Regions from separate parts of the Rhizobium sp. WW22 genome, predicted to be linked through region 1. Evidence: predicted binding sites of a transcription regulator. Region 1 holds the regulator's gene; each other region holds the start of a gene.
The links. The regulator PhoB, encoded in region 1, activates phosphate uptake and scavenging genes when phosphate is short. The targets are predictions, from matches to a motif close to TGTCATNNANCTGTCAT.
Positions count from the first base shown of each region.

Region 2: the regulator PhoB is predicted to act here: its motif matches at 4,923-4,939, upstream of phnC (phosphonate ABC transporter ATP-binding protein).
Region 3: the regulator PhoB is predicted to act here: its motif matches at 4,612-4,628, upstream of phnF (phosphonate metabolism transcriptional regulator PhnF).
Region 4: the regulator PhoB is predicted to act here: its motif matches at 2,811-2,827, upstream of ACK83U_RS21525 (alkaline phosphatase).

Region 1 covers NZ_CP178198.1:124,463-131,670, forward strand. The annotation lists gene pstA (phosphate ABC transporter permease PstA) at 1-1,149, shown strand, start outside; gene pstB (phosphate ABC transporter ATP-binding protein PstB) at 1,165-1,980, shown strand; gene phoU (phosphate signaling complex protein PhoU) at 2,032-2,745, shown strand; gene phoB (phosphate regulon transcriptional regulator PhoB) at 2,777-3,460, shown strand; gene ACK83U_RS00665 (GcrA family cell cycle regulator) at 3,550-4,086, opposite strand; gene ACK83U_RS00670 (aspartate aminotransferase family protein) at 4,511-5,710, shown strand; partial or broken gene argF (ornithine carbamoyltransferase) at 5,784-6,625, shown strand; gene ACK83U_RS00680 (Hsp33 family molecular chaperone) at 6,749-7,208, shown strand, end outside.
Region 2 covers NZ_CP178198.1:3,632,533-3,639,740, forward strand. The annotation lists gene ACK83U_RS17635 (DUF1045 domain-containing protein) at 1-335, opposite strand, end outside; gene phnE (phosphonate ABC transporter, permease protein PhnE) at 524-1,870, opposite strand; gene phnE (phosphonate ABC transporter, permease protein PhnE) at 1,879-2,859, opposite strand; partial or broken gene phnD (phosphonate ABC transporter substrate-binding protein) at 2,926-3,836, opposite strand; gene phnC (phosphonate ABC transporter ATP-binding protein) at 3,932-4,786, opposite strand; gene ACK83U_RS17660 (pyridoxamine 5'-phosphate oxidase family protein) at 5,011-5,565, opposite strand; gene ACK83U_RS17665 (DapH/DapD/GlmU-related protein) at 5,657-6,274, opposite strand; gene phnL (phosphonate C-P lyase system protein PhnL) at 6,271-6,978, opposite strand; gene phnK (phosphonate C-P lyase system protein PhnK) at 6,988-7,208, opposite strand, start outside.
Region 3 covers NZ_CP178198.1:3,640,876-3,648,083, reverse strand. The annotation lists gene ACK83U_RS17720 (glucokinase) at 1-161, shown strand, start outside; gene ACK83U_RS17715 (ABC transporter ATP-binding protein) at 426-2,165, shown strand; gene dapB (4-hydroxy-tetrahydrodipicolinate reductase) at 2,180-3,004, shown strand; gene ACK83U_RS17705 (2,3-bisphosphoglycerate-dependent phosphoglycerate mutase) at 3,127-3,762, shown strand; gene phnF (phosphonate metabolism transcriptional regulator PhnF) at 3,862-4,596, opposite strand; gene phnG (phosphonate C-P lyase system protein PhnG) at 4,698-5,174, shown strand; gene phnH (phosphonate C-P lyase system protein PhnH) at 5,174-5,800, shown strand; gene ACK83U_RS17685 (carbon-phosphorus lyase complex subunit PhnI) at 5,804-6,913, shown strand; gene ACK83U_RS17680 (alpha-D-ribose 1-methylphosphonate 5-phosphate C-P-lyase PhnJ) at 6,910-7,208, shown strand, end outside.
Region 4 covers NZ_CP178199.1:545,407-552,614, forward strand. The annotation lists gene ACK83U_RS21510 (TerC family protein) at 69-1,058, opposite strand; gene ACK83U_RS21515 (SAM-dependent methyltransferase) at 1,221-1,946, opposite strand; gene ACK83U_RS21520 (Lrp/AsnC family transcriptional regulator) at 2,087-2,566, opposite strand; gene ACK83U_RS21525 (alkaline phosphatase) at 2,867-4,621, shown strand; gene ACK83U_RS21530 (hypothetical protein) at 4,696-5,160, shown strand; gene ACK83U_RS21535 (ABC transporter ATP-binding protein) at 5,166-5,852, shown strand; gene ACK83U_RS21540 (ABC transporter permease) at 5,849-7,126, shown strand.

The sequences.
Region 1 (7,208 bases):
ACGGGTTATACCGCCTTCGTTCAGACCTCGATCACCCTGCCGATCGAATTCACCGAGAAGGTGATCGACCCCGCAGCCAAGCGCGCCAGCGATCCGAAGGTGCTGGTATCAGCCAACTACCCGGTATTGGTGCGCGACGCGCTGGTGAAAGCCTTGAGCATCGATCCCGCCAATCGCGCGCTCGTTCGCGAGGCAACGGCGATGGTGTCGGACAGTGCCAGGATCGCGCTGCGCGACAAGGTCGTTGCCAATCCCTCGATCATAGGGACGACTGAGAGCGTCACCTTCCTTGCCAGCTCCAATATCGATTCAGCCAACAAGGGCCAGATCGATCTGACAGTCGATGAGAAGGATCGCAAGATATCCGACCGCCAGGTCGCCTGGATGAAGCAACTCAGCGAAAGCGGCGCGCTTTACAAGGCCTTCAACAGCGGTCTCTTCCTGTCGGGCAACTCGAGCCGGCCCGAAGCCGCCGGGCTCGGCGTCGCTCTGATCGGCTCGTTCTACCTGATGCTGACCGTTCTCGTGCTTGCCTTGCCGGTCGGCGTCGCCGCCTCGATCTATCTGGAGGAGTTCGCGCCGAAGAACCGGCTGACGGACCTGATCGAGGTCAACATCAACAATCTCGCGGCCGTCCCATCGATCGTCTATGGCTTGCTGGGTCTCTCGGTCTTCATCAACATGATGGGTCTGCCGCGTTCGGCCTCGCTGGTCGGCGGTCTCGTGTTGAGCCTGATGACGCTGCCGATGATCATTATCGCCACACGCTCGGCGTTGCGGGCCGTGCCGCCGTCGATCCGCAGCGCAGCGCTCGGTCTTGGTGCATCGCGCATGCAGATGGTCTTCCATCACGTGTTGCCGCTTGCGATGCCCGGCATTCTGACGGGCACGATCCTCGGGCTTGCGCACGCGCTTGGCGAGACTGCGCCGCTGCTTCTGATCGGCATGGTCGCCTTCGTCGCCAACTATCCGGCATCGCCGCTCGATCCTTCGACGGCGCTGCCGGTGCAGATCTACATGTGGGCGAGCGAAGCCGAGCGGGCCTTCGTCGAAAGGACGTCCGGCGCCATCATCGTGCTTCTCTTCTTCCTCGTCGCGATGAACATCGGCGCCATCCTGCTGCGGCGCCGCTTTGAGCGGCGCTGGTAAGGGAGGGCGCACGAAATGAACATGATGACGGAAGCCGCAAGCGAAAGAGCCTTGGCCAAGAAGATGACCACGATCCCTTACAAGATGATCGGCCAGGACGTTTCTGTGTTCTACGGCGACAAGCGGGCGCTCTTCGACGTCAATCTGAAGATCCGCGCCAATACCGTCACGGCTTTGATCGGCCCTTCCGGTTGCGGCAAGTCCACCTTCCTGCGCTGCCTCAACCGCATGAACGATACGATCGAGACCTGCCGGGTCACCGGCAAGATCACGCTCGACGATCAGGATGTCTACGACGACAGCATCGACGTGGTAGAGTTGCGCGCCCGCGTCGGCATGGTCTTCCAGAAGCCCAACCCGTTCCCAAAGTCCATCTTTGAGAACGTCGCCTACGGCCCGCGCATCCATGGCCTGCATCGCTCAAAGGCCGATCTCGAGCATATCGTCGAGACCAGCCTGCAGAAGGCCGGTCTCTGGGGCGAGGTCAAGGATCGGCTCCATGATGCCGGCACGAGTCTATCGGGCGGTCAGCAGCAGCGTCTGTGCATCGCCCGCGCCGTCGCGGTCAGTCCGGAGGTCATCCTGATGGACGAGCCGTGCTCGGCGCTCGATCCGATCGCGACCGCCAAGGTCGAGGATCTCATCCACGAGCTGCGGGAGAATTTCACCATCGTCATCGTGACGCATTCCATGCAGCAGGCAGCCCGCGTCTCGCAGCGTACCGCAATGTTCCATCTCGGCCACCTGGTCGAGGAGAACGACACCGATAAGATGTTCACCAATCCCGACGATTTCCGCACGCAGGATTACATCATGGGCCGTTTTGGTTGATGATGTCAGGCGCGCGGCTCATTTCACACAGTTCACCTTGAGGATAGAAAAATGGTCTCCACTCACATTCTCTCTGCCTATGACGAAGACCTGAAGTTCCTGACGCGCCGCATTGCTGAAATGGGCGGCCTGGCAGAGCAGATGGTTAGCGACAGCGTACGCGCGCTGGTCAATAGCGACGCTGCCCTGGCCCAGAAGGTCATCTCCGACGACGTCGTTCTCGACCATGCCGAGCGCGAAGTCGGCGACAAGGCGATCGTTACCATCGCCCGCCGTCAGCCGATGGCGGCGGACCTGCGTGAAATCATGGGCTCGATCCGCATTGCATCCGATCTGGAGCGCGTCGGCGATCTCGGCAAGAACACCGCAAAGCGCGTCATCGCCGTCCAGGGCACCGGTGTCCCGCGCCGTCTCGCCCGCGGCATCGAGCATCTCTCCGAACTGGCGCTGAGCCAGCTCAAGGAAGTTCTGGATGTCTACGCGACCCGCTCGCCGGACAAGGCCGTATCGATCCGCGAACGCGACGAGGAAATCGACGCCATGTACACCTCGCTCTTTCGCGAGATGCTGACCTACATGATGGAAGATCCGCGCAACATCACCACCTGCACGCATCTTCTCTTCTGCGCCAAGAACATCGAGCGCATCGGCGACCATGCCACCAACATCGCCGAGACGATCTATTACATGGCGACGGGCGCGCAGCCGGAAGGCGAGCGCCCGAAGGACGATACCGCCAATACCGTCGGCGCAGTGACCGAATAATCCGAAAGCGAAGAAAGGAGACCATAGGCGCATGGTTCCGAGAGTTGCTGTTGTAGAAGACGAGGAAGCGCTCAGCGTTCTGCTGCGCTACAATCTTGAGGCCGAAGGCTTCGAGGTCGACACGATCCTCAGAGGCGATGAGGCCGAGCTGCGTCTCCAGGAGCGCATCCCCGATCTCCTGATCCTCGACTGGATGCTGCCCGGCGTATCGGGCATCGAGCTCTGCCGCCGGCTGCGTATGCGGCCGGAGACTGAGCGCCTGCCGATCATCATGCTGACGGCCCGCGGCGAGGAAAGCGAGCGCGTGCGCGGGCTTTCGACCGGCGCGGACGATTATGTCGTCAAGCCGTTCTCGACGCCGGAGCTGATGGCTCGCGTCAAGGCGATGCTGCGGCGTGCCCGCCCGGAGGTTCTCTCCACGGTGCTGCGTTGCGGCGATATCGAGCTGGACCGCGAAACCCATCGCGTTCACCGCAAGAGCCGCGAAGTGCGGCTGGGGCCGACGGAATTCCGCCTGCTGGAGTTCCTGATGTCCTCGCCGGGCCGCGTCTTCTCGCGTTCGCAGCTGCTCGACGGCGTATGGGGTCACGATATCTACGTCGACGAACGCACGGTCGACGTCCATGTCGGCCGCCTGCGCAAGGCGCTCAACTTCTCCAATATGCAGGATGTCATTCGCACCGTTCGCGGCGCGGGCTACTCCATGGAGGCCTGAGCGGGGATACCCGATCAGGCATCAACATAGCGGCGGAAACAGAAAACGGGCCTCAAGGGCCCGTTTCTTTATCTCAGTCATCAAGCTTCTCAGCCACGCGGCTGGGCCGGCCTACGCCGTTCATGCACCGGCTGGTAGGCCAGGCGCTGATGGTAGGTGCAGTAAGGCGATGAATCTGGGCTCTCATTGCCGCAGAAATGGAAATCGTCCTTCAGCGGATCGCCGACCGGCCACTTGCAGGTGCGCTCCGTCAGTTCCGTCAGGCCGAGGCGGCGGGAAATCGGAACGACGACGTTCGATGCCGGGCGATACTGGATTTCGTTGACGGAATCGATCTCGATCTCTTCCTTCAGCATGGTTGCGCCCTGCTGGCGGGCAACCACCGTGCGGGTAGCAACGCGCGATCCGTAGGTCGCAGCGCGAGGTGCCGCTGCGCTGCGCTTCGGCGTGCGCGCTGCGGTTGTCGCGCCGCCCGCCTTCGCTCGGCCGGGGAGGTTCAGGCGATGCACCTTGCCGATGACGGCATTACGGCTCACGCCACCGAGCTGCGCAGCGATCTGGCTGGCGCTCAATCCTTCGGACCATAGCTTTTTCAGCTTCTCGACGCGTTCGTCTGTCCAATTCATGCCCTGTCTCCGCTGTCGCGTTTCCGATGGCAGAATCCCTCACCATTGCCTCGCATGGTATCGAGGCGCGAAACGCTCTAAAATTGTGGTGACTAGTTCCGCCGCATGCAGTCTAGCAATTGGTTTTTAACCTAGTGTGAGGCTGACTCCGTGACAAGAGTCGCGGGAATCTTGAGGAATCGATTTCGAGGTTTTCCCCAACTTGCTGTCCGGGCGTGGCATTTCTGCCATAGGCGCCGCCCGACGCATCTCTTTTGCCGGCAAGCGTTTTCTCGCACCTGCTAAAACGGCAGTTTTGTTGACATCGCGGTGCAAAACATCAATAGTGCCCAAGCCGCCGCAAGGCGGCATTTTTGATTTTTTCGGACCCGTTTCATCAAATGGAAGCGATCGGTCCTTAAAGTTGTGATCAGGAGATATGGCCATGGCCGAGACCACGCCGCTTTACGACACCTACTTGCGCGCTCCGCTGCGGTTCGAGCGAGGTGAGGGCGTCTGGCTGGTCACTGAGAATGGCGAACGCTACCTCGATTTCGCAGCCGGCGTCGCGGTCAATTCGCTCGGTCATGCTCATCCCCATCTTGTCGCCGAGCTGAAGGCGCAGGCCGACAAGGTCTGGCACCTGTCCAACCTCTATGAGGTGCCCGGCCAGGAGAAGCTGTCGAAGCGGCTGACGGAAGTGACCTTCGCCGACAAGGTGTTCTTCACCAATTCGGGCGCGGAGGCGCTGGAGTGCGCCATCAAGACTGCGCGGCGCTATCAATTCGCCAAGGGGCATCCCGAGAAGTTCCATATCATCACCTTCGAAGGCGCCTTCCACGGCCGCACCATCGCAACGATCGCCGCCGGTGGCCAGGAAAAATATATCGAAGGTTTCGGCCCGAAGGCACCGGGCTTCGACCAGGTGCCCTTCGGTGATCTCGACGCCGTCCGCGCCGCCATTACCGATGCGACGGGCGCTATCCTGATAGAGCCGGTGCAGGGCGAGGGCGGTATCCGCCCGGCGACAAACGAATTCCTGCGCGGGCTGCGGGAGATCTGCGATGAGCACGGCCTGCTTTTGATCCTCGACGAAGTACAGTGTGGTGTCGGCCGTACCGGCAAGCTCTTTGCCCATGAATGGTCCGGTATCAAGCCTGACATCATGGCGGTCGCCAAGGGTATCGGCGGCGGTTTCCCGCTCGGTGCGTGCCTTGCGACGGCGGAAGCCGCTTCCGGCATGAAGGCCGGCACGCATGGCTCGACCTATGGCGGCAATCCGCTTGCCATGGCAGTCGGCAATGCGGTTCTCGATATCGTGCTTGCCGAAGGCTTCCTGCAGCATGTGCGCGATGTCTCGCTGGTCTTCCGCCAGGGGCTCGCCTCGCTCAAGGATCGTTTTCCTGACATCATCGAGGACGTTCGCGGTGAAGGCCTGATGCTCGGCATCAAAGCGGCCATTCCGCAGGCGGAATTGCTGCAGGCGATCCGTGCCGAGCATCTGCTCGGCGTTCCGGCCGGCGACAACGTCATCCGCCTGCTGCCGCCGCTGGTCGTCACTGCCGAGGAAGCACGCGAAGGTCTCGCCCGCCTGGAGCGCGCCGCCGAGCGCGCGCGCGCTGCCCGCACCAAGAAATCGGCTTGAATTCAACGCCCGCTGTCGGGGCGTTCCTGCCCCACGCGGGCGTTATTGTTTTTTCTGGAGCACAGGTAAGGACATGGCTTCTCCGAAACACTTTCTCGATCTCTCTGCCGTTCCGGCTGCCGATCTGCGTAACATCATCGATGACGCGATCGTCCGAAAGAGCGCGCAGAAGGCCGGCACGGCCGACAGGCCGCTTGCCGGCAAGATGCTGGCGATGATCTTCGAGAAGCCGTCCACCCGAACCCGTGTCTCCTTCGATGTCGGCATGCGGCAGCTGGGCGGCGAGACGCTGTTCCTCTCCGGCACCGAAATGCAGCTTGGCCGCGCCGAGACGATCGGCGATACGGCGAAAGTGCTGTCGCGCTATGTCGATGCGATCATGATCCGCACCACCGATCATTCCCGCCTGTTGGAGCTGGCGGAACATGCGACCGTTCCGGTCATCAATGCGCTGACCGACGATACGCACCCCTGCCAGATCATGGCCGATATCATGACCTTCGAAGAGCATCGCGGCCCGATCAAGGGCAAGACGCTTGCCTGGACGGGCGACGGCAATAACGTGCTGCATTCGCTGATCGAAGGGGCCGCCCGTTTCGGCTATCGCATGAATATGGCGGTACCCCTTGGTTCCGAGCCGAAGGATCACTATCTGAACTGGGCCCGCAACGAGGGCGCCGAAATCATGCTCTCGCATGATGCAGACCGTGCGGTCGCCGGCGCCGATTGTGTGGTAACCGATACCTGGGTTTCCATGAATCAGGAGCACCGGGCACGCGGTCACAACGTCTTCCAGCCCTATCAGGTCAACAAGGCTTTGATGGCACAGGCCGGCAAAGACGCGTTGTTCATGCATTGCCTTCCGCCCATCGCGGCGAAGAGGTGACGGACGAGGTGATCGACGGTCCGCAATCCGTTGTCTTCGATGAGGCGGAAAACCGCCTTCATGCGCAAAAGTCGATTCTTGCTTGGTGCCTGGGCGCGATCTGAGGATATGAAGCCGCGTTTTAAGGGCGCGGGCGCAGTAGGAGTAAAGCAATGGCCGAAAATGCAGCCTCGCTGGGTCAGTTTGATTTCGCCGGTGACGATCACGTCGTTCCCTTCCAGGTGGAAGGTCTGGACGTGCGCGGCCGTGCCGTGCAGCTCGGTCCGCTGCTGGACGCGATCCTTGCCCGGCACGATTATCCGACGCCGGTCGCGCGGCTGCTCGCCGAAGCCATCGTCCTGACCGTCCTGCTCGGTACGTCGCTGAAATTCGAAGGCAAGTTCACCGTGCAGACCAAGGGCGACGGTCCCGTCGACCTTCTGGTCGCCGATTTCTCGACGCCGGAAAACGTTCGGGCCTATGCGCGTTTCAATGAAGAAGCGCTGGCAAAGGCAGTTGCGGAAGGCAGAACCGAGCCGGAGCAGCTGCTCGGCAAGGGCGTGCTCGCTTTTACCATCGATCAGGGCCGCTTCAGTCAGCCTTATCAGGGTATCGTCGCGCTTGATGGCGCTT
Region 2 (7,208 bases), 360 kb from region 1:
TAAACGGTGCTGGGCACGAGCGCGAAGAAATGGCCGAGTTGGCCCAACACAAGTTCCGGAATGGTGAAAGCCTTGGTCTGCGAGGCGAATTCGGCGGCAACTTCGAGGAGATCGCGCTCGGTCACCGAAGCGGCTAGCTCGAACGGCGCCTTCAGCGTGGCATGAAAGCCGTAGCGGCGCGGATCGGCCGTCAGTTCGGCATGGCCTTCCGGCAGCGGCGCCATGGCCTTGTCGGAAAAAATCTCATTCGAAAATGCATCACGGCCCAGCCAGCGGGCGGCAAGCGATGTCAACGGATCTTCTTTGGGCGGCGTGAAATAGAGAGCATAGCGCAAGGCTGCATTCCTTGGAAAAATCGGCTGCGCGGGACACTGTTGGGTGATTTGCGACAAACCGCAAGAGCAGCAAGGCAGCAACGGTCCGAATCCGGCTAAAGCCAGCTTGACCGCTGCGGTCTTGCCGGCCTGCGCTACCGGATTCCCGTGACAGAATGATGATGCGTAACGATTTTTTCCCGATCTTTTTATTTCGCTCGCGCACCCATCAGCCGCGAACGCAAGGCGTTGGATGCAGCATCGAACAGGAAGACGACGATCAGGATCAACAGCACCATATAGGCGACGTTTTCCCAGTTCGCGTTGGTGCGCATCGCTTCCCAAAGTTTGAGCCCGATACCGCCCGCGCCGACGGCGCCGATGATGGTCGCGCCGCGCACGTTCGATTCCCACTGGTAGAGCGTCTGGCTGACGATGACCGGAACGATCTGCGGCATGATGCCGTAGCGATGCACGAGAATGGTCGGCGAGCCGGTGGATTTTACGCCCTCGCGCGGCTTGTTGTCGATATTCTCCAGGCCTTCGGAATAGAGCTTGCCGAGCGTACCCGTCTCGGTGAGGAAGATCGCGCCGCTGCCGGCAAGCGGGCCGGGGCCGAAGGCGCGGGTCAGGAATAGCGCCCAGATCAGCATGTCCACCGAACGCAGGAAGTCGAAGAGGCGTTTGAGGATCTGGTTGAGCAGCCGGTTCGGCGTGATGTTGCGAGCCGCCAGGAAGGCGAGCGGAAAGGCTACGAGCGAACCGAGCAACGTTCCCAGAAAGGCCATGACGATGGTCTGGAACAGCTTGGTCCAGACGTCGCCATGCTGCCATGCGCCATTGTTCCAGACATTGTCGAAGGCCAGTGAGAGATTGGACTGGGCAGGGTCCAGCCGCGGCCCCGAAACGATGAGGCTGATGACTTCGCTCGCCGGCTTGTCGAAGAAGGGCGAATGCGTGTCGAAGACGAAGTTGGCCCAGCCAAGAAAGCGCTTGCGGATCTTCACGCGATCAGTGGAAATGCTGGCATCGCCCGCAAAGCCGAGATTGACCAGGATATTGTCGTCATAGACCGTCATCCAGCTGGGTACGGGCTCGGAGCCGACGATCTTCGGCGCATCGCCGGCGATATCGATCGGGATCGTAATGCCGTGCGCAGTCACGATGGCCTGCGTTTTGGTCACGGTTACCGTGCGGCTCGTGCCGCTGACGGAAACGGTCATGCTGCCATCGGGGTTGGTCTTGACCCAGTCAGGATTGGGATTGTCGCCCAAAGGCGAAAAGCGCGGATACTTAATGGTGATCTTGTCGCCGGAGATGCGGAATTCCGGCTGCACGTCATAGCTCACCCATTCGCTGAGATAGATCCCGACGCGCTCCCAATGTGCTTCCGAAATGACTTTCGGCAGATCGAAGAACCACACTGCATAAATGCCGTAGAGGACAATGCCGATGAACATCATCAGCGCACCGAAGCGCTGGCGGAAGGATCGGTGAAGAACCTCCGGATAGCGCGCTTCGATTTCCTGCATGCGGCTGGCGTCGATGATGGACATGGTCAACCTCAATGCTGCAAAAGGAAGGCATGTTCGCCCACCAGACGGCGGCGGAGCCATGCGGAAAACTGATCGACGGCGATGATCGTCAGGAAGAGAAGCAGCACCAGCGCCAATGTCTTGGCGCCGAAACCGCGTGAAATCGCAAGTTTGAGCTCCTCGCCGATGCCGCCGCCGCCGACGGCGCCGATGATGGTGGAGGCGCGAACATTGATCTCCAGACGCAGCAGCGCGTAGGACATGAAGTTCGGCAGCACTTGCGGCAGGGCGGCGAAGCGCACGCGCTCGCTCCAGCTCGCGCCGACGGCGCGCATGCCCTCATCCGGTTTCATGTCGATGTTCTCGACCACTTCGTAGAAGAGCTTGCCGAGCGCGCCGATCGTATGCAGGCCGACGGCGATGATGGCGGCGATCGGACCGATCGACAGGATCGCCGAAAACAAGCCGGCGATGACGATCTCGGGAAAAGCCCGCAGAAGTTCCATGATACGCTTGGTCACCAGACGAATCGGATTGGATGGCGACATGTTGCGGGCGGCGAAGAAGCTCAAAGGCACGGCGAAGACGACGCCGATGATGGTCGATACCAGCGCTACGTTGATCGTGATGATCATCAGCTCGAAATATTCAGGGATATAGAAATTGCCCCAGACATAGACGCGACCGAGCGGGAAATTGAACTCCTCACCGCCGGCACCATTGGCCCCGTTCGGGCTTGGCAGGTCGAAGAGCGCGCGATAGACGTCGGACCAGTCCTTCGGAATGAGCCAGCTCAGGAAATCGAAGAGATGCGGCAGGCGATCAAAGAAATGCCCGGCGTTGTTTTCATCGGCGAAGCGCACCGAGCTGACGAAGGCGACGAGCAGGATCACGAGGCCGATGCCGGTGTAGAGGCGGCGGCGAGCCACCATCTTGCTCCAGGCGTCGCCGATCTCCTTGGCGCTCTGTGGCGCGCTCTGCATGTTCGGGTGCGTATCGGCGATCGTCATGAAGTCAAGCCTCTGTGAATAGCAAAAGGGCGGCCGTTGCCGGCCGCCCCATTATCGGAATGCGGATCAGCCGCCGATGGCAGCCTTGCGAACGTCGATGACGGCGTTGTAGAAGTCCGGGGTAACCTTGACGTAGCCCTTGAAGTCGCCGCCTTCGATGGCGTTGAAGCACTTGGCGTCGGCCGTCGGGAGCTTCATGAAGAAGTCGGTCAGCTTCGCCTGCCATTCGGTGCCGAGAGCGTTGCGAACGACGAGCGGGCCGTTCGGGATCAGCGGCGAACGCCATACTTCGACGAGCTTGTTCGGATCTACGGCGCCCTTGTCGACTTCCTTGCGGAAGGTGCCGGAGGTGAAGCCGTCCTTGAAATCGCCAACGCCCGAGGAATCGTCGACAGCGACGTCGACCTTGCCGTCATAGGCGGCGAGCAGGTTGTTTTCATGGCCGCCGTTGAACTGGGTCGAGCCGAAGAACTTGTCGTTCGGCACGCCGGTGGTCTTCGGAATCTGCGTGAGGGGAACGAGGTAGCCCGAGGTGGAGTCCGGGTCGGCGTAGCCGAGCTTCTTGCCCTTGGCGTCCATGATCGTCTTGATGCCGGAAGACTTGAGGGCGAGGCCGATCGAGTAGTAGCCGGTAGAGCCGTCGGTCTGCTGCGTGGTCAGGATCGGGGTAACGGCCTTCGGGTCCTTGATGGCGACGGCTGCGTAGCCGGAAGCGCCGAGTTCGGCGAAGTCGAGCGTGCCGCCGAGCAGGCCCTGGATAACGCCGTTATAGTCGGCGGCCGGGAACAGCGAAACCTTCTCGAAACCGAATTCCTTCTTCAGGTGGTCGGAAAGGCAGGCGTAGTTGCGCAGGCGATCGCTTCGTTTTCGCCGCCGAGAATGCCGATGCGGAATTCCTTGAGGTCTGCTGCGTTGGCAGCAGCGCCGACTGCGAGCGCAACGAGCGCCGTAGCGGCAAAGAGTGCTTTCTTCAACATGGGTTCGTCTCCTGATTAACCGGTGTCCCCGGATGTCTTCGGTCTGATAGAAGAAATGCGCCCTTGACGCGGGCCTTCGATCCCGGCCGTCCCTCTCAGAGACCGGCCAGTGCCAGCGGTTGCGGGCCGGCAGATTCAGTCGCCGCGGCTTGCGCGGCCGGATCGGCGATATTGATGGATGTCGACGTCATGCTCTCGTCGATGCCGGCGCCGTCCTTATCGGTGCCGTAGATTTCCTTGACGGCGGCTGCCGTCAGATCGGTCGGCTTGCCGTCGAACACGACCTTGCCGCCTGCCATGCCGACGATGCGTTCGCAGTAATTGCGCGCCGTATCCAGCGTATGCAGGTTTGTGATGACGGTGATGCCTTCACGCTCGTTGATATCCCGCAGCGCATCCATGACGATCTTGGCATTCAGTGGATCGAGCGAGGCGATTGGCTCGTCGGCCAGCATCATCTTCGGCTGCTGCATCAGGGCACGGGCGATGGCGACGCGTTGCTGCTGGCCGCCCGAAAGCGTGCCGGCCATCTGCAGGGCCGTCTGCTCGATGCCGAGACGCTCGAGTGCCGCGATGGCTTCAATGCGTTCCTCACGGGAAAAGACGGACAGCAGGCTCAGTACCGTCGAACGCTGGTTCAGCCGGCCGAGCATGACGTTGGTGAGCACGTCGAGGCGCGGCACGAGGTTGAACTGCTGGAAGATCATGGCGCAATCGCGCTGCCAGCTGCGCAATGCACGGCCGCTGAGCTTCGAAACCTCGGTGCCGGCGAAATGAATGGAACCGGAACTCGGATCGGCGAGGCGATTGATCATGCGCAGCAGGGTAGACTTGCCGGCGCCGGAACGGCCGATGACGCCGACCATCTGTCCTTGCGGTATGTCCAAAGTCACGGAATCGACAGCGAGCTTGTTTCCAAACCGGCGCGAGACATTCCTGAGTTCGAACATAGTGCTTCCCTTTCGCGGCTGCCGGGCTGCAGAAATTTCAGCGGTACCGGTGCTAAGAATGGGCGCATGCCCCTGCCTCGAAGGGAGTTTCGACGGGGTCGGCGCCAATCACAAGGCAACCGATTAGTCCCGCTTCATGAAGCTCCGATGTCAGTTTTATGTAACTGCTGTTACAATTCCCGTCGTTTTTGCAAGATTAGCCGGCTGAGGGCTTTCCGCTAAGTTTAGCCGTCAAACATGCCTGTCGGCAGGCCGTCGATGCTGAAGCTATTCTTCTCGCGCCGATATTCTTCAATGCCATCAGGACCCTTGGCTTTGGCCCACTGGTCGAGGCTCGGCCTCTCGCCCTCATAGGAAAAGAGCGGCACGCCGAAGCCGCAGGAGGTCTGCACGAGATCGAAGTCCAGCCATACGATCTGCCGTGCGCCGAGCGGCTCTTCGCCCGCATAGTGATCGTGTAGCAATTCCCGATATTCGGGCGTCGATCGATGGATGATCCGCCCGCGGCCATAGAGGCGCAGGATCATCGGCGGCCCCTCGACTGCGCAGAACATGATCGTCAGCCGCCCGTCGGCCTTCATGTGGGCCGATGTCTCGTTGCCGCTGCCGGTGCGGTCGAGATAAATGGCGGTATTCGGGGAGATGATGCGCAGGCATAACGTTTCGCGCGGCGAAACATTGACCCGGGACGCCGATGTCGCGGACGCCGTGAAGAAGATATGCTGCCGCGCGATGAAATCGCGCAGCCGGTCGTCAACGCTGGAAAATTGCTTTGCCATTAAGAGGCCTCCTTAATTCGGGCTAGACAGATCGCCTGAGGCTGAAGCGGCCGCCGGTCTCGTGCAAGCCCGGCTTGGGCGGAAAGCGTCCTTAGGCGGCGTAGCGATCCAGAAATTCCTCCGCCGAAAGGGCGCGAAAATCCGCAAGCGCCGTACGCAGGCGATCGTGATCCCAATCCCACCATGAGAGCTTGTCCATGCGCGCGCCGACCTCGGGCGTGAAACGCTCGCGAATAAGCTTGGCCGGCACACCGCCGACGATGGTGTAGGGCGCGACGTCCTTGGAAACGACGGCACCGGCGCCGATGACGGCACCATTGCCGACCGTCACGCCGGGCAGCACGGTCGCGCCGTGGCCAATCCAGACATCGTGACCGATGACAACGCGGTTGTCGCGCCGCCAGGTGAAGAAATCCGTCTCCATATCGGCATCCGGCCAGTAGTCGGCGGCGCGGTAGGTGAAATGGTGCAGCGTGGCGCGCCATGTCGGATGATTGGTAGCGTTGATGCGCACGGCGGCGGCAATGTTGACGAACTTGCCGATCGTCGCGCACCAGACCGCGCCATCCTGCATGATGTAGGAATAGTCGCCGATCTCGGCTTCATCGATACGGCAGCGGTCGGAGACCTCGGTATAGCGGCCGAGCGTCGAATTATTGACGCTCGCCGAAGGGCTGATGAAGGGCGTCTCGCCCAGTTGGCGGCTCATGCGGCGGCCTTCCGCGGCGAGAACTGCGAGACGTCGAGAATGCGGCTGCCGACGGCCTCGCGCACTTCTTCGTCATGGAAGATGCCGAGAAGGGCAACGCCGGCTCCCTTCTTCTGCTCGATCATGTCAACGACGACGGCCCGGTTGCGGGCATCGAGCGACGCCGTCGGCTCGTCGAGCAGCAGGATGGCGTGGTCGGTGATGAAGCCGCGGGCGATGTTGACGCGCTGCTGTTCGCCGCCCGAGAAAGTGGCAGGCGGCAGCTGCCAGAGCTCCTCGGGCAGGTTCAACTGTGCCAGCAGCTCGGCCGCTCGGTTGCGGGCATCAGTCACGCTCACCCCGCGGGCGAGCAACGGCTCGGCAACGACATCGATGGCGGCGACGCGCGGCACCGTGCGCAGGAACTGGCTGACATAGCCCATGGTCTGGCGACGGACATCGAGCACGGTGCGCGGGTCGGCGGTTGCAAGATCGACGATCCTGTCCCGGTGAGTGACAAGGATCTGGCCGCTATCAACGGCATAATTGCCGTAGATCATCTTCAGCAGCGAGCTCTTGCCGATGCCGGACGGGCCGCCGAGCACGACGCATTCGCCTGATGCGACGGAGAAGGAGACATCGGCGACGACGGGCAGACGAATGCCGTCGCGCAGATGCATGGTGAAGCTTTTGAAGACTTCGGAAACGACGAGTGGGGTTGCCATGTTTCTTCCTCAGACCTGCAGGATCGAAGAGACCAGCAGTTGCGTATAGGGTTCGCGCGGATCGTCGAGCACCCGGTCGGTTAGACCGTGTTCGATCACCTGTCCGTCCTTCATCACCATCATGCGATGCGACAGGAGGCGGGCGACCGCGAGATCGTGCGTGACGATGATGGCCGAAAGGCCGAGATCGTTGACGAGGCCGCGCACCAGATCGAGCAGGCGGGCCTGCA
Region 3 (7,208 bases), 360 kb from region 1:
GCGCCGCCTTCGAAGACAAGGCACCGCACACGGAATTGATGAAGACGATCCCGACGCACGTGGTCGTCAATCCGCTGGCAGCGCTTTCCGGCCTGGCGACCTATGCCCGCAAGCCGACAAACTTTGGCCTTGCGACAGAAGGCCGTCGCTGGCGGCGTTAACCGCTTGCCAAACAGCTCATGGCGCACCGAAACAGCCGGCGCGCCTACCTTTTTGAAGAGGCCACCTTCCTCTATAGTGATTGCGGCTCCGCGATCGGCCTTAACCAGCGCGGCACGCCATGTCTAGCCAAAGCCGTGCTAACTCTTTAATAGAGCCGCGAAAGCACGTGCCAGATGCGGCTCGCTTGGTTCAAGACAGGAAGCCGATTATTGAAATTGCCTGACCCGAAAAGCAAAAACGTCGACAGCGAAGCCATTACAGGCATGCTGAAGCGAATTATCGCCGAGAACGGCCGCGATCATATTCGCGGCTACTCCATCGCGATTACCTGCCTTATCCTCGTTGCGCTTTCGACTGCTTATATCGGCTACATCGTCAAGTCGGTCATCGACAGCGCCTTCATCGCCCGCAATATCGTCGATGCCTGGAAAATCTGCTTCAGCATCTTCCTCGTTTTCGTGGTGCGCGGTTTTGCCGGGTATTTCCAGTCGGTCATTCTGTCGAAGATCGGCAATAACATCATCGCCCGCTACCAGCGCCGGCTCTATTCGCATCTGATGACGCTGTCGGTCGGCTTCTTCAGCGAAGCGCGCTCCGCGCAGCTCGCCGCCCGTATCAGCCAGAACGTCTCGGGCATCCGCGATGTCATGAACCTGACGATCACGTCGACGGCACGCGACCTTCTGACCTTCATCGCCCTGCTTTGCGTCATGGTGTTCCAGGATCCGGTGCTCAGCATCGCATTCGTCGTTATCGCGCCGCCACTCTTCTTCGCGCTACGTTATATTTCTAAGCGCCTGCGCGCCGCCACGCGCGATGCGATCGTCCTGAACAGCCATGTACTCGGCGCGATGCAGGAGACTATTCAAGGCGTTTCCATCGTCAAGGCCTTCACGATGGAAGAGGAGCTCGAGCGCAAGATCAACAAGCTGATCACCGCCGCCGAGCACCGGCAGAACCGCATCGCCCGCCTTTCGGAGCGCAACGGACCGCTGATCGAAACCGTCGCCGGTTTTGCGATCGCCAGCCTCTTTGCCTATGCCGCTTATCGCTCGATCTACGACAATGTCTCGCCCGGCGTGTTCTTCTCCTTCGCCACTTCGCTGCTGCTTGCCTACGATCCGGCCCGCCGCCTTGCAAAGCTGCAGGTGCAGCTGGAGCGCGCGGTCGTCAATGCACGGATGATCTACGAGCTGCTCGACATGGAGCCGCGCCAGCGCGACCTGCCGGATGCCAAGCCGCTTAACGTGACCGACGCCCGCATCGAGTTCCGCGACGTTCATTTCGCCTATGGTGATGAATCCGTACTTTCCGGTGTCAACTTCACGGCCGAGGGCGGACAGACGACAGCGCTCGTCGGGCCTTCTGGCGCCGGCAAGTCCACCGTCATCAATCTGATCCCGCGCTTCTACGACCCAAAATCCGGCAGCATCTTCATCGACGGGCAGGACATCGCGCATGTGACGAAACAGTCGCTGCGGGAACAGCTCGCCTATGTGTCGCAGCAGCCCTATCTCTTTGAAGGCACGATCCGCGACAATATCCGCTACGGCCGCCCGAACGCGACGGATGCCGAGATCGAGGAAGCAGCGCGCCTCGCCTATGCCCATGATTTCATCGAGGCGCAGCCGATGGGGTATGACACACCGGTCGGCGAAAACGGCGTGACGCTGTCCGGCGGCCAGCGCCAGCGCCTGTCGATCGCCCGCGCGCTGGTGCGCAACGCGCCGATCCTGCTTCTGGACGAAGCAACCTCTGCGCTCGACACGGAGTCCGAAGCGGCCGTGCAGAAGGCACTGGAAGAGGCGATGAGCGGCCGCACGGTCGTTGTCATTGCGCACCGCCTGTCGACGGTCATCCGCGCCGAGAAGATCGTCGTCATGCAGAACGGCCGAGTTGTCGAAGAGGGCAACCACGAGACGCTTGCGACGGCCGACAATGGCCTCTACGCTCGGCTCAACAACCTGCAGCTACCGGCGATTTCAAGCAATTCCCGCAAATAGACGATAGAGACGACATGAGCGACGATGCGATGAAGCTGGTGGTGGTTGGCGCGGCGGGCCGCATGGGACAGGCTCTCATCCGCATCATTCATGCAACCGACGGCGTGGCCCTGCATGCCGCCGTCGCTCGTCCCGGCTCCGCCTTCATCGGCAAGGATGCCGGCGAGATCGCCGGGCTCGGCCCCATCGGCATTCCCGTCACCGACGATCCGCTTTCCGCCTTCCTTCATGCCGAAGGTGTCATCGATTTCACAACGCCGGCAACCAGCGTCACCTTTGCCGGCCTCGCCGCACAGGCACGCATCGTCCATATCATCGGCACGACGGGATGCTCGGATGAGGACGAGGCGAAGTTCAAGGCGGCCGCGCGCCATGCCCGCATCGTCAAATCGGGCAATATGGGCCTCGGCATCAATCTTTTGAGCGTGCTTGTCGAACAGGCGGCGCGGGCGCTGCCTTCGAACGACTGGGATATCGAGGTGCTGGAGATGCACCATCGCCACAAAGTCGATGCACCCTCGGGCACCGCACTGCTGCTCGGTCAGGCGGCTGCGAAGGGCCGTGGTATCGACCTCAACGACAATTCCGTGCGCGTGCGCGACGGCCATACGGGTGCGCGTCCTGTGGGCACGATCGGCTTTGCGACCCTGCGCGGCGGCGGCGTGGTCGGCGATCATTCGGTGATCTTCGCCAGCGAAAGCGAGCGATTGACGCTGTCGCACAGCGCCGGCGACCGTTCGCTGTTTGCGCGCGGTGCGCTGCAGGCGGCGCTCTGGGCGCGCGACAAGAAGCCCGGCTTCTATTCCATGCTCGACGTACTCGGGCTCTCCACACGTTGATCCGAACCCGGAGCGGGTCGGCAGGGACCTGCCAATCCGCTCCAGCCTTTTATTGTCTCGCAATTCCGGACAGAAAGCCGCTACGCACTTTTCCTGGAATTGCCCTATCAGGGAGAAATATTATGAGCGGTACTCTCGTCCTCGTTCGCCATGGCCAGAGCGACTGGAATTTGAAGAATCTCTTCACCGGCTGGAAGGATCCCGATTTGACGGCGCTTGGCGTCGAAGAAGCCAAGACAGGCGGCAAGGCTCTGGCCGATTACGGCATCAAGTACGATATCGCCTTTACCTCGGCCTTGACGCGTGCCCAGCACACGCTGAAAATCATCCTCGATGAAATCGGCCAACCCGGCCTCGAAACCATTCGAGATCAGGCGCTGAACGAGCGCGACTACGGCGATCTCTCCGGCCTCAACAAGGATGACGCCCGCGCCAAGTGGGGCGAAGAGCAGGTCCACATCTGGCGCCGCTCCTACGACGTTCCGCCGCCCGGCGGCGAAAGCCTGCGCGACACCGGCGCCCGCGTCTGGCCCTATTACCTGACGGAAATCCTGCCGCGCGTTCTCGCCGGCCAGAATGTGCTGGTGGCCGCCCATGGCAATTCGCTGCGCTCGCTCGTCATGGTTCTCGATCGCCTGAGCAAGGCGCAGATCCTTGAGCTGAACCTCGCGACCGGCGTACCGATGGTCTACAAGCTCAAGGCCGATTCCACCGTCGCCTCGAAGGAAGTCCTCGGCGACATGTCCGGCGCGCATTGAGCGCAATTTATTTGGCTAGAAAGCCCCTCACCCTGGCCCTCTTCCCGTAAACGGGGAGGGGGTGACTGACAGGCCGGGATGAGGGCTAAAACCCTTCTCTCAATTCTCGACGGTAAAACGCACCCTGTCTGCGGCGAAGCGGGAAATTGAATACTGCACCGGGACATTGTCGAGATCCGCATTTAGCGCCTGGGCGACGAGAACAATGGCGCCCGGGGATAGCTGTAGATCGGCAAGATCGCTCTCGTCGGCATGGGTTGCCGTGATCTCGGTGACGACGCGGACGTAATCCGGAACGCCAAGCTCCTTGAATGCCTTGGTGATCGAACCGGTTGTCCGATAGACCTCCGCGATATCGCCGAAACGATCCGCCGGAAACCAGCTGGTGGCGCGCGATACAGGCCGATGGTCCGCCTGACCCAGCGTCTCGAGCCTTATCAACGGCGTTCCCGTCCTGACCTTGAGCTGTTTGGCCAATTCAGTGCTGGCGGCCTCTTCGCCGGATGCAAGCAAGACGCTGCGGGTTTCGCGCACCTGATCGCCGATCCCTTGCGAAAATCGCGTACGTCTCGAAATCGGAAAACTCAGCCGCTCCTTGCGCTCGATCAGCGTCCCGCGTCCCTGCACGGCCCTGACGATGCCTTCCTGGGCGAGTGCTGCCAGCGCGCTTCTGATCGTGTGCCTGTTGACGCCGAACTGCAGCGCCAGCGCCGTTTCTGGCGGCACCATGCCCGTCTCGTCGAAGTCGCCGTGATTAATAGAGGTGCGAATGCGGTCGGCAATCTGCCGCCAGAGCGCCACGCCCGTCTGCCTCTGTATCTTCTGCCCTGCCATTTCGCCCACTCGCCCTGTCACACGCTTGTCACGACTCGCTAATAGATATAAACATATCTTGTATGGTTGTCTATATCAATAGACATTTAAAGGAAGGCGCGATGAATTCAGCACAAAGGCAGGAAGCGGCCGCACAGGAGCGTCGTGAACGCAAGCGCGTCGCCGATCTCTTGGCGCAGGCAGAACGCGACGAGCTAGAGGCGGCCTGGGAAGCGTTGCCGAGCAAGCCGACAGTCCAACCGGTGCGCGGCCCCGAGACCGGGCTCGTCATGGTGCGCGGCCGCATCGGTGGTGGCGGCTCTCCGTTCAATCTCGGCGAAGTCACGGTGACACGCGCTACCGTCCGGCTGGCATCCAACACTATCGGCCATGCGCACGCGCTCGGCACAGATCGGGAAAAGGCCCGGCTTTCGGCCATCTTCGATGCACTCTGGCAGCAATCGGCTACGAAAGAGTTCGTCGAAAAGGCGATCCTGCAGCCCGTGACCGAACGTATCGAAAACTATGATCGCAAGCGCGCGGAAGAGACGGCGGCGACCCGCGTCGATTTCTTCACCATGGTTCGCGGAGAAGATTGATGAGCCTTTCCAGCACCCCAACCTTCGGCAATGAGGCCCTGACCGGCGGTTTCACTGATCCGGTTTTCGACGCACAGAGTGTCTTCAAGATGACGATGGACGCCATGGCGCGCCCGGGCACCCTGCAGACCATTACCGCCGACATTGCGCCGCCGGCTCCGCTCGGCATCGCTGCCGGCGCCATCGGCCTGACCCTTTGCGATCACGATACGCCGGTCTGGCTGTCCAATAGCCTTGCGCGATCGAGCCTGCCGGATTGGTTGGCGTTCCATACCGGCGCATCCATCATATCCGAGCGGCTGGAGGCACATTTTGCCTTTCTTGAAGCTGGTATGGCGCTTTCCTCCTTCAGCCAGTTCGGCATCGGCACCCAGGAATATCCCGATCGCTCGACGACGATCGTGCTTGAGATCGAAAGCCTCGAAGGCGGCAAGGAACTGGCGCTATCGGGTCCGGGCATCAAGGATATCACCATGATCGCACCGATCGGCCTGCCGGATGCGCTGCTGCGCATCTGGAACGACAATCGCGCTCTCTTCCCGCGCGGCGTCGATCTCATCCTGACGGCGGGCCGGCAATTCCTCTGCCTGCCGCGCACCACCAAGATCATCGCGACGGAGATGTGACGTATGTATGTTGCTGTAAAGGGCGGTGAAGCCGCCATTGCCAATGCGCACCGGCTGCTGGCCGACCGCCGCCGCGGCGACCGCTCGCTGCCGGCCATTGGCATCGACCAGATCGTGGCGCAGCTAGCGCTCGCCGTTGACCGCGTCATGGCCGAGGCCTCGCTCTATGACCGGACGCTGGCCGCACTTGCCGTTCGCCAGGCCCGCGGCGACATGATCGAAGCGATCTTCCTGCTCAGAGCCTACCGCACGACGCTGCCGCGCTTTGGCTACTCCCAGCCGCTTGACACATCAGCAATGAAGATCGAGCGCCGCATCTCCGCGACCTACAAGGACTTGCCCGGCGGCCAGCTTCTCGGCCCGACCTTCGACTATACGCACCGCCTGCTCGACCCGAGCCTTTTGACCGACGAACCTGTCGACGAGCCGATGCAGCGGCCGGCCGAAGACGGCCGCGTCATGCGCGTTTCCGAAATCCTCGATCAGGAAGGGCTGATCGAAGGCGACGGCGCCATGCCCGTCGACCACGATATCGGCGACCTCACGCGCGAACCACTGGAATTTCCGATGACCCGCGATCTTCGCCTGCAGGCGCTGGCCCGCGGCGATGAAGGCTTTCTGCTGGCGCTCGGCTATTCGACGCAGCGCGGTTACGGCCGCACCCACCCCTTCACCGGCGAAATCCGCATCGGCGAAGTTGAGGTCGAATTCGACGTACCGGAACTCGGCTTTGCCGTCTCGCTCGGCCGCATCCAGGTGACCGAATGCCAGATGGTCAACCAGTTCAAGGGCTCGGCCAAGGCACCGCCGCAGTTCACCCGCGGCTACGGCCTGGTCTTCGGCCAGAGCGAACGCAAGGCCATGGCCATGTCGCTGGTCGACCGCGCGCTGCGCGCCGAGGAACTCGGCGAAGACATCGTTGCGCCGGCTCAGGATGAGGAATTTGTCATCTCCCACTCCGACAACGTGCAGGCGACCGGCTTCGTCGAACATCTGAAGCTGCCGCACTATGTCGACTTCCAGGCCGAACTCGACCTGGTGCGGCGCATGCGCCGCGACTTCGAGGCCGCTCGCGAAAGCGGCATGGACCCCATGACGGAGGCAGCCGAATGACCGAACTCGCCACCTACAATTTCGCCTATCTCGACGAGCAGACCAAGCGGATGATCCGTCGCGCCATCCTGAAGGCGATCGCCATTCCCGGCTATCAGGTGCCCTTCGCCTCGCGCGAAATGCCGATGCCCTACGGCTGGGGCACCGGCGGCGTGCAGCTGACGGCAGCGATCATCGGCCCGCAGGACGTACTGAAGGTCATCGACCAGGGTGCCGACGACACGACCAATGCCGTCTCCATCCGCGCCTTCTTCCAGAAGGTCGCTAATGTCGCCGTCACCACCCGCACGGACGA
Region 4 (7,208 bases), on a different replicon from region 1:
TCTGTACCTTGTCGGAGGTCTGTTTGAAGCGGAGAGGGACGTGCCCCGGAGGGGGGCACCTCACGGCATCAGGCGCTTTCGGTTTCGGTTTTGTTGCGTGTCTTCAGCAGGCTCCAGCCGACGCCGCTTGCAATGATGGCGAAGGTGATGCCGAGCGAGAGGGCGGCGGGGAATTTTTCCAGATCCAGCATGTCGGCGACGAAGATCTTCGAACCGATGAAGACGAGCACGATGGCCAGCGCCGGCTTCAGATATTGGAAGCGGTGGATCATGGCGGCGAGCGCAAAATAGAGGGCACGCAGGCCGAGGATCGCGAAGATATTCGACGTATAGACGATGAACGGATCGGTGGTGATCGCGAAGATTGCGGGAACCGAATCCACGGCGAAGATCACGTCTGCCACTTCGATCAGCACGAGCGCCATGAAAAGCGGCGTGATGAACCAGACCATCTTACCGGTCTGCGGATTCGGCTGCTTGATGAAGAAGCGCTCGCCATGATGATGGTCGGTGACGTTGAAGCGGCTGCGCATGAAGCGCACGAGCGGGTTCTTCGACACATCCGGCTCGGTATCCTTCACGACCAGCATCTTGATGCCGGTGATGATGAGGAAGGCGGCGAAAACATAGAGCAGCCATGAGAACTCGGCCACCAATGTCGCGCCGACGCCGATCATGATGGCGCGCAGCACGATGACGCCGAGAATGCCCCAGAAGAGCACGCGGTGCTGATAGAGACGGGGCACGGCGAAGAAGGCGAAGATGAGGGCAATGACGAAGACGTTGTCGAGAGCCAGCGTTTTTTCGACGACGAAGCCCGTCATATAGGCAAGGCCGGAATCGGCGCCGAGATACCACCATACCCAGCCGCCGAAGGCGAGGCCAAGGGTGATATAGAGGACAGAGAGCTTGATGCTCTCGCCGACGCCGATCTCCTTGTTTTCCTTATGCAGGACGCCAAGATCGAAAGAGAGGATGGCGATGACGAGCGCCAGGAAGCTCATCCACATCCAGAGCGGCTTTCCCAGCCACTCGACGAAGAGAAAAGACGTTTCCATGAGAGAAAACCCCTGTCGGCGCAATGTCGGAAACGGTCCGACATCGCAAGAGCGCCGACGGCTCTCACCAGAGGGGCCCGGACCAGCGGGTTGCCCAATAGCTGGGAAGCGACTGTTAGCCTTTCAAGAGGCTTGCGCGCATTTTGCAGCAGAGCAGCAACATCATTTGCCCGTCTCACCCGTCGCCCGACCGATGTGAACGCCGTAAACGCTTGCCCTCTCCTGTGCGACGAAATCCGCCAGGGCAGGGGGAATTTCGACGTGACCGCTGTGCCGCCCGAGGATGTGGAATCCTTTTGGAAGACAGGTCGCGATGCGGTCGATTATCTTTTCATAATCGACAACAAGCATCTCCCGTCCCGCCATGAGGCTGAAAAGCTCCGCGTCGGCGATAACGTGCTCATTTTCGCAAAACCAGTAGGAGGAGATCGTCAGGTCGGGAAGATAGCCGATCGGTGCCGGCAGGTTTCGTTGCTCGAACTGGAAACGCCCAGGCAGTCCGGCAGCCGATATCAGTTCCCGGGCGAGAGAAAGCTGATGTTCGGATATGTCTAGACCGTGAAGCTGAAGCTCGGGATTGCCGGCGAGATAGGCAAAGGCAAGGCTGAAAGCGCCGGAGCCGCAGCCGAGGTCACATACTCTTCTATACTTGTGAACAGTTGCACGAAGGCTGGTGAGCGCCTGCAGGCATTTTAGTGAGTTCCGCATCCCGAATGCACGCATAAAGGCATCGGCGGCGCGGCTATAGTCGAATATCTCTATCTGGCGCCTGCTTTCGACGGCATTGCGCAAGGCGATGGAATCGTTGCTGGGATGATACAGATGATTGCATCTGAGCAGGACTTCGGCAAATTCTTCGAAATGCCGCGTCTGTACATCCGTGGTCATGCAAGCCGATCCTCGCCAAGGAGATTGTCTTTGGTATGATTGGAAGGGCTGTATGCGCAGAAAGCAACCCCTCAAAACTTGCCCTTGACGCTCAACAGGGCACGGCCGCGTGGCGGTGACCGCCAAGCGCCTTCGCCATATCAGCCGTGCGGCAAATGAACCGGAAATCCCTCGAAGGTCTTGAGGGTATCGAGGACGATCGCCGTCTTCACATGCTGGACCGATTCATGCGGAAGCAGCACGTCGTTGACGAAGCGGGAGAGATCGGTGAGCCCGCGGGTGGCGACCTTCAGGTGATAGTCCATTTCGCCCGTCAACGCATAGGCTTCCAGCACCTCGGGCAGACCGTTGATGAGCTGCGAAAACCGGCGGGCGTTGTCCCTGTTGTGAGTGGCAAGCGTCACAGAAATGACCACGAGCATGTCCAGCCCCAGCCTCTGCCGGTCGAGATTGGCCTGGTAGCTGCGAATATAGCCCTCCGCCTCCAGTCGCGTGCGGCGGCGCGAGCATTGCGAAGGCGATAGCGCGATGCGTTCACCCAGCTCGTTGTTCGTCAGTCTGCCGTCTTTCTGAAGCTCCTCCAGCAGGCGTAGATCCAGTTTATCGAGCTGTTCTTCCATTGCGAAAAATCCTCAAAGTCCTCACGAAACGTGCGTAATATTTTCCCCTTCGGTTAAGATAGCAAGTTTTCACTCACGGTGATCGGTATAGCTTGCATGATAATGGATTGCGGATGACGACGAATTGACGGGACCGTTTGCATGTGTACGCAGCATTTTAGATGCGGCACATACAATCAGGATTGCTTATCGGTTTCTGTTTTGGAATTAGTGGTTGTGGAAAGTTGACCCATTTTTACATGATTGTCATCTGGCTTTTATATGTGGGGAGCGGGAAGCAACCAAACGCAGGGGGTGTAAATGCGTAAACTTCTTCTCGCCATGATGTCTGCGACCATAATGTCCGGCGCAGCCCATGCAGCGACAGTCTATCCGTTGGACCGGGCAACGGTACTCGCCGGCTCTCCGTTCGATTTCAAGGTGGAATTCAGCCAGGTCGTGAAGCCGGAAGACGTGAAGGTCACGGTTAACGGCGAAAGCTACGACGCGGTTTTCGGCAAGGCGGCTGATTTCGTCGGCGAAGAAAAGGGTGCTGAGGACAAAGTTCTCGGATCTGCCCTGATCCTGCGTGGCGTCAAGCTCGCAAAGCCCGGCCAGTACAAGGTCGAGGTTTCGGCCGGCGACGAGAAGAAATCCGTCAACTGGGATGTTTATGGCACTTCGGCGACGCCGAAAGCCAAGAACATCATCTTCCTGCTCGGCGATGGTCTCTCGGTTGCGCATCGCACCGGCGCCCGCCTCATGTCCAAGGGCATGACCGAAGGCAAGGCCAATGGCCGCCTCGCCATGGACGACATCCCGCCGGTTGCCTTCATCGGCACGTCCTCGACCTCGGCGATTGCCACCGACAGTGCCAATACCATGTCGGCTTACATGACCGGCCACAAGTCGGCCGTGAACGCCCTCGGCGTCTATGCCGACCGCACGCCAGCAAGCCTCGATGATCCCAAGGTCGAAACCATCGGCGAGGCCCTGCGCCGCACCGGCAAGAAGTCGCTTGGCATCGTCACCACGGCCGAAGTCGAGGATGCGACGCCGGCAGCGCTCGTTTCCCATACCCGCAAGCGTGGCGACAAGGCCGATATCGTCGGCATGATGTATGACGTCAAGCCGGATGTCCTGCTCGGCGGCGGCTCGGCCTATTTCCTGGCGAAAAGCGTGCCCGGTTCCAAGCGCAAGGACGATAAGGATTATATCGCGCTCTTCAAGGATGCCGGCTATGCCGTTGCGACCGACAAGAACGAACTGGCGGCTGCCGCCGGCTCGAACCAGGACAGGCTGCTCGGCCTTTTCCATACCGGCAATCTCGACGTCACGCTCGACCGCGAATTCCTCAAGAAGGGCACTGTCGACAAGTTCCCGAACCAGCCTGGCCTCGTAGATATGACCAAGATCGCGCTCGACAAGCTTTCCAAGAATCCGGATGGCTTCTTCCTGATGGTCGAGGGTGCGTCCATCGACAAGATGAGCCATCCGCTCGATTGGGAGCGCGCTCTGGTCGATACGATCGAGTTCGACAAGGCCGTTGCCGTCGCCCGCGAGTTCCAAGCCAAGAACCCGGATACGCTTGTTGTCGTCACCGGCGACCACACGCATGGCGTCTCGATCATCGGCACTGTCGACGATAACAAGCCGGGCACAGAAATGCGTGAGAAGGTCGGCACCTATGCGGCTGCCGGCTTCCCGAACTATGAGGACAAGGATGGCGACGGCTATCCGGACCGCGTCGACGTTTCGCGCCGCCTGTTTATCGCCGCCAACAACGGCCCTGATCACTACGAGACCTTCCGTCCGAAGCTCGATGGTCCTTTCGTTCCGGCGATCCAGAACGAGAAGAAGGAATATGTCGCAAATGAAGCCTACAAGGATGTGCCCGGCGCCGTCTTCGTGCAAGGCAACCTTCCGAAGGACGAGGACAGCGGTGTCCACGCCGTCGATGATGTCGTGCTCCAGGCGGCAGGTCCAGGTGCCGAAGGCTTCCGTGGTTACATGGAACAGAGCGATGTCTACCGGGTGCTGGCCGATACTTTCGCGCTCGGCACCGAAAAGATGTAAGTCCTGACAGGCCATGTGAATAGGGCAGGCGGTGTCGAAACCGCCTGTTTTCTCCATTTTTATGAGGGTACGCGATGTCGAAGCATCAGATCGCCACCATCAATCGTCGAGACTTTCTGGCCGCCGCCGCAGCCTTGCCTGTCATGGGCATTGCGGTACGTGCCAATGCCTCCGAGAAACTAGGCTTCGGCGAGCTCTACAAGAGTTTCGGTCCGCTCGGGCTCGAATTTTCCGACAAGGTCAAGCAGTCGAGCGGCAAGGACGTCGCCATCAACGGCTTCATGGCGCCGCCCTTGAAGGCGGAGGCGGCCTTCTTCGTGCTCACGGAAATCCCGATGTCGCTTTGCCCCTTCTGCTCTTCCGATGCCGACTGGCCAGATAATATCGTGGTCGTCTATCTCTCGTCCAAGCAGACATTCGTGCAGTACAACGCGCCGATCATGGCGCGCGGCGTGCTGGAGTTCGGCTCGTGGACCGATCCCGAAACCGGCTTTATCAGCCAGCTGCGTCTCAGGGACGCCTCGTTCAGGACTGTTTGATCCTCATGCTCGCTCTCGATGTTTCCGGCCTGAGGATGCAGTTCCCCGGCCTTGCCGCACCGGTTCTCTCCATCGACCGCTTCCATCTGCCACCGGGCGGTCGGCTTGCGATCACGGGTGCGTCCGGCTCAGGCAAGAGTACCTTCGTCAATGCGATTACCGGGCTGGAAGACGTCAGGGATGGCAGCGTGTCCTGGAGCGGAACGGAAATCACGCGCCTCTCTGCAGGCCGGCGCGACGCCTTTCGCGCCCGCAATATCGGCCTTGTCATGCAGGATTTTCATCTGTTTCCCGGCCTGTCCGCCTTCGAGAACGTCGTGTTACCGATCAAGCTGACACGGCGCCTTGCGGCCAGCGAACGGGAACGAGCGCTTTATCTGCTGGCGGTGACCGGTATCGCCCGACCGCAGCAAAAGATCGAAACCCTGTCGCGCGGCGAGATGCAGCGCGTTGCCGTTGCCCGCGCACTGCTGTCGCGTCCGGGCGTCATCGTCGCCGACGAGCCGACCGCCAGCCTGGATCGCCAGGCAGGCAACGAGGTTGCAGAGCTGCTGCTGCAATTGTCGGCAGAAGAAGGGACGACGCTCATCGTGGTCACGCATGACACAGCGCTCGCCGCGCGTCTTGGTCGCCGCATCAATCTGGCAAGCGGGCGCATCGAGGAAGACAGCCAAGAGGTGGCCGCGCAATGATCACCTTCATCCTTGCCGACCTCAGGCGTTTCTGGAGTGGGGCGCTGGCTGTTGTCGTGCTGATTGCCCTGTCGGTCGCGCTGAGCGTGACGGTGACGCTGCAGGAGCGGGCCGTCCGTCTCGGTAGCGCTCGCGCCGCCGAGAAATTCGATCTGCTTGTCGGAGCCGCGGGTAGCGAGACGCAGCTGGCGCTTTCCGCCGTCTTTCTGCAGCCCGCGCCGCTGCCGCTGATGGACGGCGCCGTCCTTTCCCGCCTTGCCAACGATCCGCGTGTCGAATTGGCCGCACCCGTCGGCTTCGGCGATTCTGCCTACGGGCATCCGATCGTCGGCACAACCACAGGCCTGATCTCGTCCCTTTCGCCAACGCTCTCGCAAGGTGCGATGTTTGCACACCTCGGCGAAGCGGTTGTCGGCTCCGATGTCGCCCTGTCGACCGGTGCGGAAGTCAAGCCAATGCACGGCACGCCCGAGGCCGGTGGCGAAACCCATACGGCCATCGCCTACAAGATCACGGGCCGCATGGCGCCGACGGGAACCGCTTGGGACCGCGCGATCCTCGTGCCGATCCGGGCGGTCTGGCAGTTGCACGGCATGCATGGCGGGGAATATCACGACCATGATGGCGATGAAGCAGATGCGCACGGCGCGGCCAATCCTGAACAAGATCGTCATGAAGGCCACGAACACGGGCATATCGACGCTGATGCGCCGCTGGATGAGCATTTCGACGCGCAGACACCGGGCGTGCCCGCCGTTCTCGTCAAGCCGAAGACGATTGCCGATGCCTATCGCCTCAGGCAGGAATACCGCACCGGCACGACCCTTGGCGTCTTTCCAGCGGAGGTGTTGACCCGGCTCTATGCGACGCTCGGCGATGCCCGCAGTCTGCTTCTGGCGATCGCGCTTGGGACGCAAGCGATCGTCATTGCCGCCATCGTGCTTGTCACCATCATGCATGTCGGATCCAGGCGGCGGCAGATCGGTGCCTTGCGGGCGCTCGGAACGCCGCTCCGCTCGATCGTCATGCTTGTCTGGGGCGAGCTCTTCATTCTGTTTGCCGCCGGCATCGCGCTCGGCATCGCGTTTGGTTATCTCGCAGCGCTGACGATCTCCGCGAGACTCGCGGCTGCGACGGCGGTGCATTTGCCGGTTGGCTTCGTCTTCGACGATCTATGGCTTGTCGGAGGTTTCGCGGCCGTTGCGGCGATCATCTCCGTCGTCCCGGCGGTCAGTGCCTTGCGCTCCAGTCCCGCTACGGCGCTGCGCGCCTGACGGCAGCGGTCAAAAGGGCGTCGGTTGGCCCCTCTTTTCCCGTAGGCTTATGTGACGTTTTGATTGCCGATATAGCTTCGCG